DNA from 2 places in the Halobacillus trueperi genome. Region 2 is predicted to be linked to the other one. Evidence: predicted binding sites of a transcription regulator. Region 2 holds the regulator's gene; the other holds the start of a gene.
The links. The regulator LexA, encoded in region 2, represses DNA repair genes until DNA is damaged. The targets are predictions, from matches to a motif close to CGAACATATGTTCG.
Positions count from the first base shown of each region.

Region 1: DYE48_RS13495 (YhjD family protein) is a predicted target of LexA. The motif match lies at 5,973-5,986, and genes of this name have one in related genera.

Region 1 covers NZ_QUAE01000011.1:6,592-14,680, reverse strand. Annotated here, with positions in the region: gene addA (helicase-exonuclease AddAB subunit AddA) at 1-217, opposite strand, end outside; gene addB (helicase-exonuclease AddAB subunit AddB) at 217-3,717, opposite strand; gene lepB (signal peptidase I) at 4,555-5,091, opposite strand; gene DYE48_RS13500 (TVP38/TMEM64 family protein) at 5,146-5,793, opposite strand; gene DYE48_RS13495 (YhjD family protein) at 6,005-6,421, shown strand; gene DYE48_RS13490 (competence protein ComK) at 6,342-6,869, opposite strand; gene DYE48_RS13485 (DUF3939 domain-containing protein) at 7,177-7,623, shown strand; gene DYE48_RS13480 (SDR family NAD(P)-dependent oxidoreductase) at 7,624-8,089, opposite strand, start outside.
Region 2 covers NZ_QUAE01000005.1:112,807-120,895, forward strand. Annotated here, with positions in the region: gene glnA (type I glutamate--ammonia ligase) at 1-1,307, shown strand, start outside; gene DYE48_RS08480 (hypothetical protein) at 1,472-1,696, shown strand; gene lexA (transcriptional repressor LexA) at 1,743-2,366, opposite strand; gene DYE48_RS08490 (YneB family resolvase-like protein) at 2,666-3,325, shown strand; gene DYE48_RS08495 (DUF896 domain-containing protein) at 3,411-3,644, shown strand; gene tkt (transketolase) at 3,824-5,827, shown strand; gene DYE48_RS08505 (YneF family protein) at 6,166-6,390, shown strand; gene DYE48_RS08510 (cytochrome c biogenesis CcdA family protein) at 6,530-7,231, shown strand; gene DYE48_RS08515 (Na(+)/H(+) antiporter subunit B) at 7,296-7,724, shown strand; gene DYE48_RS08520 (CcdC family protein) at 7,941-8,089, shown strand, end outside.

The DNA.
Region 1 (8,089 bases), on a different contig from region 2:
CCTGCCCTACACGGTTTCTCATCTCTTGTGCCGCGGCATTTGTGAACGTCACCACAAGCAGGGAGTCAATATCGACAGGGTCATCTTTATGAAGGAGTTTTTGAATAATCCGCTCTACAAGAACCGCTGTCTTCCCTGAGCCCGCAGCCGCAGCTACGAGGATGTTCGATCCATGCGAATAAATCGCCCTCTCCTGTTCTTTTGTCCAACTGACCATTACGCATCCTCCTTCCCTTTCGTCAGTCTCTCCAGGACATCTTCATCCTTCATGTCCTGGAGTTTCCGATAGTTGTGTTCTTCCAATGTCGGGTCAAACTGACAGACGGACCGGTATGAACAAAACTCGCAGGCGACCTGCTGTTTTTTCTGAAACGGGTCAAGATCGACCGCCCCATCCGTAATTCTCGTCCCTGCTTCTGTCATCAACCCGCGGATGTACTGTTTCAATTGTTCAAAACGCTCTTCATCCGCTGTTTTTGAACTCTTATAAAATCCACCCTTCGCTTTCAAAGCGGCCGGCACGATTTGGCTGTATCCTTTATCAAGACCAGTATCCATCATCTGAACGACACGTTCATTTTCTAAAAGCAGGCCCTGCATTTTGAACTTCTTGAAAATCTCTTCTTCAATCTGCTCATCTTTAAGAAGCTGTTTTCCTGTAATCATCGGGTTGTGCACATGGAAATAAAGCACGCCTCCAGGGGATGCATTTTTTCCGAGCCAATGCTCAGCGTTCGTCAGCACAACATCTAAATAAGCGAGCATTTGCAGTGACAAACCATAGAAGACATCAACGAGACTCAAGCCCTTGCTGCTTGATTTGTAATCAATGATTCTTAGAAATAGATCTTCTTCTGAAAGAGCTTTATCTACACGGTCGATACGTCCGCGAAGCATGAGTTCATATCCATTCGGCAAGTCGAAAGACAATGGTGGAAGTTTCGCATCTCCCCCGGTGCCAAAGCCTAGTTCCAGACCGACAGGAGAAAACTGACTACTCCTTGCCTGCTCACTAAGGACGAACGTCGCTCGTGCAATGACCTGTTGCAGTTTCTTCTGAATATATTGATAGCGGTTCGAACTTTTCAAGATTTGATTTTGTAGTATTGGTGCCAGTTCATTGGTCGCTTTTTCTGCATAGAGGTTGGTTTCCTGACGTCCCAGTTGAGAAAAGTCACGTCCTTCAGCTTGAACCCATTCCGTAATCTGCTTAAGCGCTTCGTGGAAAAGCTGGCCGATGTCAGGGGCATCCAACTTGTACGTCCTTCGTTCCTCAAGCCCGAGGCTGTGCTGGGCGAAATACTGATACGAACAGCGATGATACGTTTCCAGTCGTGAAACACTCGTTTTCACCTGCTTATCGAACAGCTGCCCTGTCGTTTCTTTGGAAAGAGGCACCGGTTTGTTTTTGTAAAAAAGACTTTGCAATACACGGTTCGTCAATCCATGGGAAGGCTCATGATCAATATACCAGTTCAGCAACTCCCACCAGACCGGCTGCATCAAATAACCTTTCAAGTACCGGGCAAACTGCGAGGTGAGTGCCGAACGTGTCTTTTGCGGATTCGTAATGAAGCGCTCCGCATCGTACAAATCATCAGGATCCTGTAAAAGCACATGCTCCTTCGTATGCGGGAACAATTCCTCAATCCGTTGAATGAGGGTCGCCGGAACCTTTGACTTTCCTTCCTCATTACTGAGCGGATAGCTGACCCACAATTTATCGGCGGGCATTGTCAGAGCCAAGTACACATAAAAACGATCATCCAGCAGCTGGCGATTGCTGCCATCGGCAAGTTGAATGCCGTGCTCCGCAAGCAAGGAACGCTCCTGTTCAGAAATCATGCCATCACTTGGCGGCTTCATCGGCCACATCCCATCGGTGACACCGAGAAGGAATGACGCTTTGATGCCCGTCATTCTTGAACGGTCAACACTTCCGACGATGACATGGTCCATGCTTGGCGGAACGTGGGCGAACGTCAACGATTCCAAGCCACTGTCAATCGTACTGCGAAAAACTTGGAGTGACATTTTTTCGTCGCCGGCCATTTCCACCATTTCATCGAGCAGTTGCAGGAAATCATCCCATACTTGCGCCTGTTCCCTCCCGCGCTCGATGTCTCCTTTTTCATCATAAAACGTACGCCACGACTCGAGCTGATCCGGAACACGCAAACCTTCCAACCATGAGTAAATGACTCGTGCACGCTCTTCAATCGTTTTGGCTGTTCTTAACTCCTCATCAAATGGCTTGAGCGCCTGGCGCACTTGTTCACGGTACGCATTAATCCGCGCTTGTTTCGCTTTTTCTTCATCCGTCTGTGCAGACTGTTCAAATCCACGAAAACGCTGATAAACCCAGGGCTCATCTGAAAACCATTGACTGCGCGCCCGTATGCCGTATTCAAGTACGTAATTTTCGAGTTCGTCAATCCCATCTTCATTCAATGGATACTTGCGGTCTGTCGCTGGAATAAAACCGGTTTTTAACAGTCGAAAAACAGCATCATAACGGAAATTCCCTTCTACGACATCGAGCCCAGAACGGACGAGTTCAATCATCGGATGGTTGAGCATTGTCCTTTTTTCATCAATAAATACAGGAATATTGTAATCATCAAAGAGCGTTTCAATCAGACTATGATAAACGTCCGGCTCACGCATCAGAATAGCCATATCCTTATAACGGTAGCCTTCATCACGAACAAGATGAAGAATTTCCTGCGCGACCCCTTCAACTTCTGCACGAGGGTGGACCGCTTCTGCAATCTGAATCGGCACTTCTCCTTCAAACGGGTCCGCTGGTCGTACATCATAGTACTTTTCTAAATGAAGAAATGCCGGCTGGTCTTTCATCCGGCCTGACGTATGGTCAAGCACCTCCGTATCTTCCAAGCGGACACCTGCTTCCTCAGCCACCCTTTTCAGATCAAGGTACGTTTGTTTCGTTTCATGAAACAAATCCAGCTCAGGATTCTCTTCTCCTGCCGGTTCTTCTGTCGTCAACGTGATATGAACCTTCTTCACCTTTCTCAACAGGGTTTCAATGACTTGATACTCCTGAGGCGTGAAGCTATGAAACCCGTCAATGTACACTTCTGCTCCTTCTAAAAAAGAAGCCTCAGGAATTTTGCTGGCAAGAAGCTGGAGCTGATCCTCACTATCTATGTATTGATCTTTCAGCGCATCAACAAGACGGTCATAAATGTATGTCATATCATCCAACTTGTCTCTCAAACCCTGTTCCTGACTCGTGGTGTGAACGAACTGATCAAGCGCGTCCATCTGTGCTTGGAGGTCCTCGGGAGTAATTCGGTAACGCTTGAATTCTGTGATCATCCCCTCCAGCTGTTCAATGAACCCCTGTTTCTCAACCGCTTTTTGAAAAACACGCCAATCAGACGTCCGTTCCTCCACGATTTTGCGCAGCATCATCTGAACCCCTGTAGACGTGATAAATTTCTTCGTCCCCCCTCCGGTTTCCTGAAGCACTCTCCAGGCCAGCCTTGAAAAACTGAAGACTTGAGCACGAATCGATCCTTCCACTCCCTCTCTTTTCAGAAGGCCATATTCCTGTTGGAAGGTCATCTGGTCCGGCACGATATAAATAATCGCTGGTCCTCGTGGGTCATCTTTTAACTTTGCTTCTATTTCATTTAAGCAACGTGTACTTTTCCCTGCTCCTGAACGACCGAGCAAAAAACGCAGCCCCATACCGACCGCTCCTTTCTTTCTCATTCTGTTTATATTTTATCATTTTTGCACCGTTTATGATGCTCTCCCGCTCTTCAACAATCGCTCCCTTTTCTTGAAGACTCAATTTCGAGACTTTTGTTGAGTGGATGGGGCTGCGGGGAATAGCTCGCTTTCCGCGGGAGCGCGGTGAGCCTCCTCAAGCTTCGCTCTGCGGGGTCTCACCATGCACTTTTTCCTATTAGATATCCGGTTCCGGCGCCTAGCGGCTAGTGAGACTTCCCTCGCTTCTGTACGATAAGTCAACATCGAATCACTCCGTTCTTCGTGTTTCCTTTATCTCCGCCAGCTCAGTCCAGTCCATACGCCGCTGACCGAGGCGCCTGCACACTTAAGGTAGGAGTCTCGCCATTCCCCTCCGCCCCTCTGCCATTTAAGTATCTCGAAACCACTTTCGGAATTAGCTGCTTTTATGCACATAGTTATTGGAGGGGAATCAACTCCTAAGCACACTATTCTGCATGCAAAAAGCTTGTTATAGAGCGCTTTTTGCGTATAAGACCAGGATAGTGGAAGGCACCCTCCCCCAGTAAATGGGTTCGTTTCTCACTTTCATGGTATGGGGTGGTTGGGAAGCTGCGAGACTCCCGTGGGAGAAGGAGACAGGCGAGATCCCGCAGGACGTAGTCCGAGGAAGCTCGGCGCTCCCCCACAGGAAAGCGAGTAGCTTCCCAACTACCCCTGACTCCAAATGTGGCAAACGAACCCGGGTTATCTCGAAACTGAGTCTTCCACAATCCTGCCATATTGTTGAATAACGATAGACATAAAAAAACCGCCCTTTGAGGACGGTTGCGGTTAAAACTGCACGCCGAGTTGATTCATAGGCCAGTAGCGTACATCCACTTTTCCGACGACGGTATCAGCGGGTACAAACCCAAAATATCTACTATCCAGACTGTCCCGTCTGTTGTCCCCCATTACGAATAAGTGACCTTCAGGGACCTTCTGATGCCCCGTCACATCTTCCAAGGTGAAATCTTCCGTAAAAGGAAGGCCATCATTCGGACGGAGTGGATCGAGGTAACTTTCGTCGACACGTTCACCGTTGATATATAACTGATCATCCCGAACGGCAATTTCATCCCCGCTAATTCCGATGACCCGCTTCACATAATCCTCTTGTTCATTTGCGTGAAAAACGATGACCTGTTGCCTTTCAATATCCTGCCAATCATAGACTGCTTTATTGACCATTAATAAATTCCCGTCATAGAGCGTCGGTTCCATTGACTCGCCATCTACAATGTAGCTTGCGAATAAATAAGAGCGGAATACAAAAGCCAGCAATAGGGCGATTAATACCGTTCGGATCGCTCTTCGATATTTTTTCATAGTTTGCGCCTCCAGGTGTTATGCTACCAACATTTTACCCTTGCTGAGACAAACTTAATCCCCGCTGTACGCTTTCTGCTCCGCCTTTATTTGTATTCTTTTCTCAATATACTTCCCAAGCACCCAGAAAAGCAGAATGCAAACGCCGACGACAATCGATTTCACTGGATTCTGCGCAAACGATGCGATACTCGAACCTACATAGGCAATTGTGAAAATCATGACTGCTTTGCCCAAAAGGACGGCTAGAATGAATTGCTGTCGACTGACATTGGATAACCCAGAAACCACGTTAATGATCGAGGATGGAGAAAAGGGGAAGCACATGAGCAAGAACAATGGGCCAAACCCATGCTCTTCCACCCACTTCGTCACTTTCTTCACTTGCTTTTGCCTCGTAATCTTCTTGAACAAACGCTTATCCCCTAATCGGCGAATAATAAAAAATACGCACAAAGATCCGAAAACAGCCCCAAGCCATGAATAAAGAAACCCTTTGAATAACCCATACACGACAGCATTGGCTAAAACAAAGGCGACAAGTGGCAAAATCGGCAAAAACGCTTCGATAAGAGGAAATAGGATGCCCGGAATTGGTCCAAACCGTTCCAATCCTTCAAGCTGCCTGATGATGTAATCAAATAATTGATCATTCTCCGCTAAATGGCGCCATTGGTTTATTTTTTCAAACACTGAATCCATGATGCTGCTCCTTATGTACACTAGCGACCAGTGTATGCTTTTCTTTATTTTATCTGAAATTCTGCTCCATGCCTACCAGTATGTGAGCCCATATCTAGTATTTCCCCCTCTTGCCACTTTCAACCTTTTTGTAAAACTATCTTGCATACATTGGACCTTTCCGTGGTATAATACAAACAAGAACACTTGTTCGTATTCGGAGGAGAATGACATGAGGTATCTAAAGCAAAACGAATTGGATCTCGCTTCCCGCTATTTGTTTTTATCTATGGCCATCACTGTGATTAGGCAGGATCGGAAACACATGGAACAAGGGAAATTCAAAATCAAGGAGCCGTACATGGAGATGCTTGGTAAAATGGAACTGGAAGCGCGAAAGGAACGGAGAGAACTGAGAAAGCAAATGGACCAGATGAAATTGCAGGTGGTTGAATCAGGAAGGAACGATTCATTTACCTCTTTCCTTTTTTTAGCTCATGGATATGAAGAGAAGCGCAACTATTTCAATCCAGCCATCAGAAAAAAAGTGGAAAACATTTTGTTCGAGCTTATGAGAAGGTCTCAGCGATCCGTTCGGCACGATGGTCAGCAACCACAGGTGTCGAATGGAAACGGTCCTCAAGAATGACGCGCAAATGAGCGGTTCGCTGCACTTGATTGGCAAACATGCCATCAGAAACCGGTAGATTCACGGTCATACCGTTCGTGAATTGAACAGTCGTCGTTTTATTGGACTCTCCACGGTAGGAGCGGATATATTTGTGGGCGATCCAGGAGCAGTCTTTTCGTTTCGGGGAGATAATCGGGAAGAAATAAATGCCCATCGCTTCTGATATGACAATCGGTGGTTTGTGCGTGTAACCGGTCAATTGCTTTGTGCCAGCAATCCGGCCATCAAGGCTGCTTGCAAAGTAACGGCAGGAACGATCAATAAGATCACTTGGCCATTTTGAAATGACAAAGCTTTCATCCGTTTCCATAACTTCTGTAAAAGCTTGTCCATCCTCATTGTTTGTGGCAATAAGAGCAATGGTCTGAGGATTAATCTCGTATTCTTTTCCATGAACATATGTCATCCACTACAACACCTCTTTCATTTCAAGTGGCGGCAGCTCTACACTCAGGTCGAACCTACCGCTCATCTTCTTTAATTTACCAAATCACCCGACAAAAGTCTAAACATTCTTAAAAAATGTTTCATTTCGACGATTCTGCTATACTACAATTACACCTTTTCTTCTTTCTGCCCTTTGTTTCCTCTCTGCTCTTCACCACGACCAAAGTCAGGATTAAGTAATGTGAAGAAATCGAGTTCAGGCTGAACCGGTTGATCTTTCATTTGAAACACCTCTCAAGCAAAATTTCATTTAGGAGGAATACAACATGTGGAGCCGAAAAAACAAGAAGCCGAAACTGGAGAAGAAGGATTTATCCATCCACGATGTCCGAAAAGCCGTCCATGCCTATGCGGATGCCAAACCAAAAGATGTTCCTCTGAGTGTGATCATCAAAGAGGACCTTTCCTTGGATTATGAACTTTTAGCCCCCTACTTAAAGGCTGTGCCTATTCAAAACTTCTACATGTCCCGGGAAACCTATGAGTTGTTTGAAGAACAGGACCGGAATCTTGCGCTGGATATCGATCTTGTTCAACATGCCGTCGACCAATATATGAAACAGACACAGGAGCTTCCTGTCATAGATGATGACCCATATAAACGGATAAGTTATTATAAGCTCGAAAATCACCATTTGTTACAACGCAGACCAGAACGTGACTTTTATCTTACAAAAGAAGAATTTATGATCACCTACAAAAAACCTAAATGATCATCGATCAGACGTTCCTAAAGTCATCCCACCATCCACAACGATTTCCGTTCCCGTACAATAAGAACTATCGTCAGAAGCAAGGAAAGCAATAGCTTTAGCTATTTCCCGGGGCTGCCCGATCCTGCCGAGAGGGATCGAATCATAAAATTCCGGAACCCCTTTTCCCTCTGTTGCCATCTCAGTCTCCACTCCACCTGGGTGAACCATATTGACACGCACCCCTGACGGTCCGAGTTCAATAGCTGCAGCTTTCGACATCGCCACTACAGAGGCTTTCGTTGCTGCGTATGCAGATGACTGACTAATCGGAGCGAAAGAAGAGATAGATAAGTTATTCACGATGGAACCCTTGCCTTGTTCGATCATATAAGGGATAGCTGCCTGCATTCCGAAAAAGACCCCCAGCTGATTTACTTGGATCAATTGCTCATACTCCTCCGCTTTCATCTCTATAAAAGGTTTG
Region 2 (8,089 bases):
ACAAAAAAATCGATGAGGAAAACGTCAAGTTTATCCGTCTTCAGTTCACGGATATGCTTGGTACGATCAAAAACGTGGAAATTCCACTAAGCCAGTTGGATAAAGCTATTGATGGCATGATGATGTTTGACGGGTCCTCCATTGAAGGATTCGTTCGTATCGAGGAGTCGGACATGTATTTGGTTCCAGACCTGGATACCTTCGTCGTTTTCCCTTGGACTTCAGAAAAAGGGAAGGTCGCACGATTCATCTGTGACATCTACAACCCAGACCAAACTCCTTTTGAAGGATGCCCACGCTATAACTTAAAGCGTAACATCAAAAAAATGGAGAAACTCGGATTTTCTGCTTTCAACATTGGTACAGAACCTGAATTTTTCCTATTCAAATTAGATGAAAAAGGCGAACCGACGATGGAATTGAATGATAAAGGCGGCTATTTCGACTTGGCACCGACCGATCTTGGTGAAAACTGCCGTCGTGACATCGTCCTTGAGCTTGAGGAAATGGGCTTTGAAATTGAAGCCTCTCACCATGAAGTCGCTCCAGGTCAGCACGAAATCGACTTTAAATATGCGGATGCCGTCAAGCACTGTGATGATATTCAAACATTCAAACTTGTCGTCAAAACCATAGCACGTCAACATGGCTTGCATGCAACGTTCATGCCTAAGCCGTTGTTTGGCGTGAACGGATCTGGTATGCACGCGAACATGTCTCTTTTCAACGAAAAGGGTAATGCTTTCTTTGATGAGAAAGGGAAGGAACAACTGTCAGAAGTGGCTTACCAGTTTACAGCAGGCATCATCAAGCATGCAACGAACTTCACAGCCGTGACAAACCCTACTGTCAATTCTTACAAGCGTCTTGTACCAGGGTATGAGGCTCCATGTTATGTAGCATGGTCCGGTCAGAACCGTAGTCCGCTCGTACGTGTTCCAACATCCCGTGGTTTGAGCACAAGAATCGAAGTTCGGAGTGTTGATCCATCAGCGAACCCATACATGGCGATGGCAGTCCTTCTTGCTGCTGGACTTGATGGTGTGGAAAATAAACTGGAAGCACCTGCTCCAGTCGATCGGAACATTTACGTTATGGATAAGAAAGAGCGTGAAGCACACGGAGTCAAAGACCTACCTGCTACTTTGTATGATGCATTGGAAGAGCTGCATCAAGATCCAATCATGGTAGAAGCTCTCGGCGAACACCTATTTGAACATTTCATTGAAGCGAAAGAAATTGAATGGGATATGTTCCGCACACAGGTTCATCCGTGGGAACGCGAACAATATTTACAGACGTATTAAACCTTAAAACCCTTGAAGCTAATAGCTTCAAGGGTTTTTCTATGCCTCACGAAACAGTTTGAATAGGGTGAAGAAAATTTCAAGATTTTGGTCGTATACTTTAGTGGATGTGTTACATATAATATTAGTAAGAACAAACGTTCCCTATTATGGAGGTGTCACCAATGGAAGCATTATTCCAACGTTCAAAACTCGAAAAGATGAAGTTGGAATGGATCTATATCAACCATAAAGGCGATTTGTCTCAACGGGTGATTAGAGTGGTCGACATTCAGGATGAATATGTAATTGCTTACTGCTATGAACGAAAACAAGTGAGAACGTTCAGAAAAAATAATATATTGTCTGTATTTCCTTTAACCTCCATCCGGAAAAGTTATGGAGCATGACAAAAATAAAGAAAGAGGCGAGTTTAACAAAACTCGCCTCTTTCAATTAATGTACGGTTCTGTATAGACCGACGACTTTCCCTAAAATGGATACGTCCTGTAATAGGATCGGTTCCATTGTTGCGTTTTCAGGCTGTAAACGAACGTGATTTCTTTCCTTGAAGAATCGTTTGACAGTGGCTTCTTCATCTTCTGTCATCGCCACGACGATGTCGCCGTTCTGAGCGGTTTGCTGTTGTCTGACGATGACCATGTCGCCGTCTAGAATTCCTGCCTCAATCATACTTTCCCCCTGGACGATCAGGACGAACGTGTTGTCATCAGATCCTGCGAGTGTATCTGGAAGCGGGACATATTCTTCGATATTCTCTACAGCTGTAATCGGTGAACCAGCCGTGACTTTACCGATTACTGGAGCATAGGAGGCTTCACTTCTCGGAATACTGTGATCTTCTTCCAATTCAATGACTTCAATGGCACGAGGTTTCGTCGGATCGCGTCTAATGTAGCCTTTTTTCTCTAATCTGGATAAGTGACCATGTACTGTTGAACTTGAAGCGAGACCAACGGATTGACCGATCTCTCTTACGGATGGTGGATATCCTTTCATTAAAACCTGCTCTTTAATAAAATCTAGTATTTCCTGCTGCCGTTTTGAAAGTTTACTCATAGATTAGCACCTCGTACATAGGATTATAGTAACCACATTGTACCACTTATGATTCAAAAATACAAACACGCGTTCGAAAAAACCATTGACAAGAACCTGTGTTCGTATATAATAAAAGTAACAAACACGAACACAGGTTCTTAAGAACGTTCGTTCTATGAAAACGGAGGGGTTATGTATGTTTAACAAATTATCGAAGCTGGATTACACCTACATTATTCTTTTTATTGTTAGTTTTATCATTCTCTATTATTCTATGGTCACAGCTGTTTAATAGAGAAAGAGAGAGGAACATTCAATTGAAGGTGATTTTATACTGCAGGGTAAGTACGGAAAAAGAAGCTCAAGTGACATCATTAAACCGCCAAAGAACCGAGTTGACTTCAATGGCAGACAGTCACGAATTTGAAGTTGTGGAATGTATTGAAGAACAAGCGAGTGGTTACGATATTGAGCGGGACGGGATCTTCCGTATGCTGGAATGTTTTTCTTCCGGGCGTGCGGAAGCTCTGTTAATTCAGGATGAGACTCGATTGGGACGTGGGAATACGAAAATCGCATTGTTTCATCAATTGAATCGGTTGAATATTAAGGTGTATTCTTTATCAAATCAGGGAGAGTTGCAGTTATCAGAGTCGGATTCTATGGTTTTACAGATTGTGGGGATCGTAGAGGAATACCAGAGGAAAATACATAATATGAAAATACGCCGGGGAATGAGAAAAGCCGTTGAGGGCGGCTATGACCCATCAATCAATTTATCCAATCGGGACCAGGCGCCAGGTCGTGAGAGAATCAAATTTCCTATTGAAGAAGTTGTCCGGTTAAGGAAAAATGAGCTGACGTTTAAAGATATCGCTGCGACACTAAGAGGCCTTGGATATGATGTATCGAAGGCTACGGTTCATCGCAGATACAAGGAATACCTATCGCTTGAAAAAGAAGAAGAATCACGGTAATATATAGTTTAAGGACAAGGATCTGTGGATTTCTTGTCTTTTTCATGTTTTTACGATCCAGACTATGAGTAAAGGAGAAGGATCTATGTTATCTAAAGAAAAAATTAATCGTATAAATGAACTAGCGAATAAATCAAAGCAGGAAGAGCTTTCGAAGGAAGAAAAAGCGGAACAGCAGAAGCTGCGTCAGGAATACTTGAAAAATGCTCGTCAATCTTTCAAGAATCAGCTGAAAGGAGTTACCGTCATCGACCCGAATGGGGATGACGTGACACCTAAGAAGCTTCGTCAAATGCAGGAAAACGAAAAAAAGAACTAATTTTTAAATCTCCGTGTTCGATAATTTTCGAATGCGGATTTTTTTGTTTAAAACCCTTAATAAGGGGGAAATTAGGTAGGAGGTTGTGCAAAGATTTCGCACAACGCTTGTTTCAAAATGAATTTCATTATAGGATAATACATGGTACATATACCTGAAACGAAAGGGGAATGTTGAACATGGCAAACAGCCTTGAACAAACATCAATCAATACGATTAGAACTTTAACAATCGATGCAGTAGAAAAAGCAAACTCCGGACACCCGGGGATGCCGATGGGTGCAGCACCGATGGCATATACGCTATGGACTCAGTTCATGGATCATAATCCGAAAAACTCGAACTGGTTCGACCGCGACCGTTTCGTCCTATCTGCTGGACACGGATCTATGCTTCTTTACAGCTTGCTCCACTTATCCGGTTATAACGTGACGATGGACGACCTTAAGTCCTTCCGTCAATGGGATTCCAAAACCCCTGGTCACCCAGAGTTTGGTCACACAGACGGTGTAGAAGCAACTACAGGTCCCCTTGGACAAGGTATTGCAATGGCGACCGGAATGGCAATGGCTGAAGCTCACCTTGCAGCGAAATATAACCGTGAAGGTTATAATGTCGTTGACCATTACACTTATTCCATTTGTGGTGACGGGGACTTGATGGAAGGGGTATCCCAGGAATCTGCTTCTCTTGCCGGTCACCTTGGTCTAGGTAAATTGATCGTTCTTTATGATTCCAATGATATTTCTCTTGATGGCGACCTTGATCGTTCCTTCAGCGAGAGTGTTGAAAAGCGCTATGAAGCCTATGGATGGCAGGTGATCCGCGTAGAGGATGGTACGAACACAGAGGATATTGCTCAGGCACTTGAGAAAGCAAAAGCGAATACAGATCAACCAACAATGATCGAAGTGAAAACGGTTATTGGGTATGGATCTCCTAATAAATCTGGTAAGTCTGCCTCCCACGGTGCTCCTTTAGGAGAAGAGGAAGGAACGGCAGCTAAACAGTTCTACAAGTGGGATCACGAGCCATTCCACGTACCTGAAGAGGTCTATCAGGACTTTAAAGAAAAGGTTCAGCAAAATGGTCAGGATAAAGAAGAATCTTGGAACAACCTAATGGCTCATTACAAAGAAGCACATCCAGAGCTTGCGGAAGAGTTTGAGCGTGCGATTCGCGGAGAGCTTCCTGAAGGCTGGGATCAAAGTCTTCCAACTTATCAGGTGGGCGAAGACAGTCCTGCGACACGCGCAGCTTCTGGAGATGCAATCAACGCTCTTTCAAAAGTTATCCCTAACTTCTTTGGTGGTAGTGCCGACCTTGCAGGTTCAAATAAAACGGCCGTCAAAGATGAAGAAGACTTTTCACGTAACAACTACGCAGGTCGAAACATCTGGTTCGGAGTTCGTGAATTTGCCATGGCGGCTGCCTTAAACGGAATGGGACTTCATGGTGGACTTAACGTATATGCTGGTACATTCTTTGTTTTCAGTGACTACCTGCGTCCAGCGGTCCGTTTATCCGCCCTGCAAAACCTACCTGTGAACTACGTCTTCACTCATGACTCTGTTGCCGTTGGAGAAGACGGTCCGACGCACGAACCTGTGGAACAATTGGCTTCTCTTCGTGCGATGCCTAACCTTTCCGTTCTTCGTCCTGCGGATGGGAACGAAACCAATGCGGCATGGAGACTTGCTTTAGAGTCTGAATCGACTCCAACAGCACTTGTCCTAACTCGCCAAGGGTTACCGACCCTTCAAGGTACAGAGGAACTTGCATACGAAGGAATGAAGAAAGGGGCGTACATCCTTAGCGATTCCGATAAAGAAGAGCCGGATGCGATCCTACTTGCTTCAGGTTCTGAAGTACAATTGATTGTTGAAGCTCAAGCGGAATTGAAGAAGAATGGTTACGACGTCCGTGTTGTCAGTGTACCTTCCTTCGATCGCTTTGAAGCTCAGCCTAAAGAATACAAAGAACAAGTCCTTCCTTCTTCTGTCCGCAAACGTCTGGCAGTTGAAATGGGCGCATCGTTCGGTTGGGACCGTTATGTAGGTTTGGATGGCTCCGTCATCGGAATCGACAAGTTCGGTGCTTCTGCTCCAGGGAATACTGTGATTGAGAACTATGGTTTCACTGTAGAAAACGTAGTGAAGCATGCGGAAAACTTGATGAAATAAACAAGGGAGAAGCTGCCTGTTCCTAAGGCAGCTTCTTTTTATGCCGTGAATTTCAATCTGCTCTTGAAAATTCGCGGTAAATAGTAGGGACAACCATTTTCGATTTCCCTGCTCTATGTGATATAATAGGCATAAGAATGATTGTTGTCTCTGGTACGGTCATCGTCGTTCCTAGAAGATGAGATCCTTTTTCCATGTGGGGTGCTTTTGCTTATCTAATGAACGGTTGATTCGTTTAGTAGCGTCTGGATTACGGTCATATTGAAACGACTATTGTATTCTAGAGAACGTTTTACTATACTGTTATGGGAGACAACACGAAGGAGGAAGACGAAGTCATGACATTGGGGATCGTTTGGGTCATCATCATTGCTTTATTGACTCTTGTCGGTGGTGCAGCTCTAGGCTTCTTCATCGCAAGAAAGTATATGATGAACTATTTGAAAAAGAACCCGCCAATTAACGAACAAATGTTACGCACACTGATGATGCAGATGGGCCAAAAGCCTTCTCAGAAGAAAATCAATCAGATGATGCGTTCAATGAACAATCAAATGAAATAATGACACTAAGCCTTCTTTCGTGAATGAAAGAAGGCTTTCTCTATGGGAACTTCTTTAGATGTTCACAAGATAAACATCGTGTTAGGCCTGAAGCTTTGATACAATAGGGGGCGACTATGAATGAAGGTGTGATGATTGAATGGATGTGAATCTTTTCCTTGCTTTCGGAGCAGGGTTTTTATCATTTATATCCCCTTGTGTTTTTCCTCTGTATCCTGCATTTCTCTCCTATATTACTGGGATGAGTGTGCATGAATTAAAAGAAGACAATGGGATGTTGAAAAGAGCAAGTTTGATCCATACGGTTTTATTCTTATTAGGATTTACGACGATCTTTTTGATCTTAGGATTTTCAGGGTCGTTTTTTGCACAGTTTTTCATACAATATGAATCCGTGATCCGGCGTTTAGGATCCATTCTGATTATTTTCTTCGGATTTGTTATTATTGGCGTATTCAACTTTGATTTTTTGATGAAAGACCGGAAGATAACTTTCAAGAATAGACCCTCTGGTTACATAGGCACGTTTCTTATCGGACTTACATTTTCACTCGGTTGGACGCCTTGTACAGGTCCTATACTAGCGTCCGTCCTTTCGTTAGCGGCTGATTCTCCGGAACTTTTCTTAGTCATGATGCTGTCTTATTCCCTTGGTTTTTCCATTCCTTTCTTAGCCTTGTCGTTCTTTATTGGCAAATTGAGTTGGATTAAAAACCATAGTACGGGAATTGTTAAGATAGGCGGGTATATTATGATCCTCGTCGGAATTGCTCTTTATTTTGACTGGATGACCATGCTTACTTCCTATCTTGCAGGACTCTTTGATTTTCAGGGGTTCTAAGCCGTGGATTTTAGAGAGGATTTATATTAAGATGATACTAGAGAAAAATTAAAGGAGCTTTTTTATGACCCAGACCAACGATATTATATTAAGAACAACAACCACACTTATAGCCTTTATCTTACTAGGGTTTTCCGTTTATTTATTTTTTGCTGGCCATAATGCTCCAGGTGGAGGATTTATCGGTGGTTTAATGACTGCTGCAGCAATTATCCTCATGTATATGGCCTATGGAAGTAAGGCGATGGAAAAGATTCTGCCTATTAATTTCCGTTTTCTAATTCCTGTTGGATTGATGGTAGCGGCAGCAACCGGGATTGGTGGAATGGTTTTTGACGCGCCTTTCCTCACCCAAACGTTCGCTTATTTTCAACTGCCGATTTTAGGCAAGACCGAACTTGCTACAGCTCTTTTGTTCGACCTAGGTGTTTATCTAGCTGTTGTAGGGGTAACAATGACGATCATTTTGACCATTGCCTACGATAGGGAATAAAAGCGGCAGGCTGACATGACTAAAGTTTTAATTGCAGGGGAAGCGGTGGAAAAATATGCTTCACTTCAACCAGATTTGGTTACAAAAGGTATTACGAGCTAGTAAACGTGGAGCAAAAAACTTCGTTGTAAAACCCTTTGATGAAGCTCATGTCCTGAATGCCATCGATCTTGTGTTGAACTGATATTAAGGACAGTGTAGAAAGAGTGAATCGTTATGTTTTGGTTAATTGCAAGTACCATTGTGGCTGCTGGTATGGCTACAGCGATGATTTTCGTCCGATTGCGGGCGGCAAAAAAACCGGCAAGTGTAAAAAAAATCATTCTGCCCCCTTTCATGATGAGCACAGGAGCCCTCATGTTTGT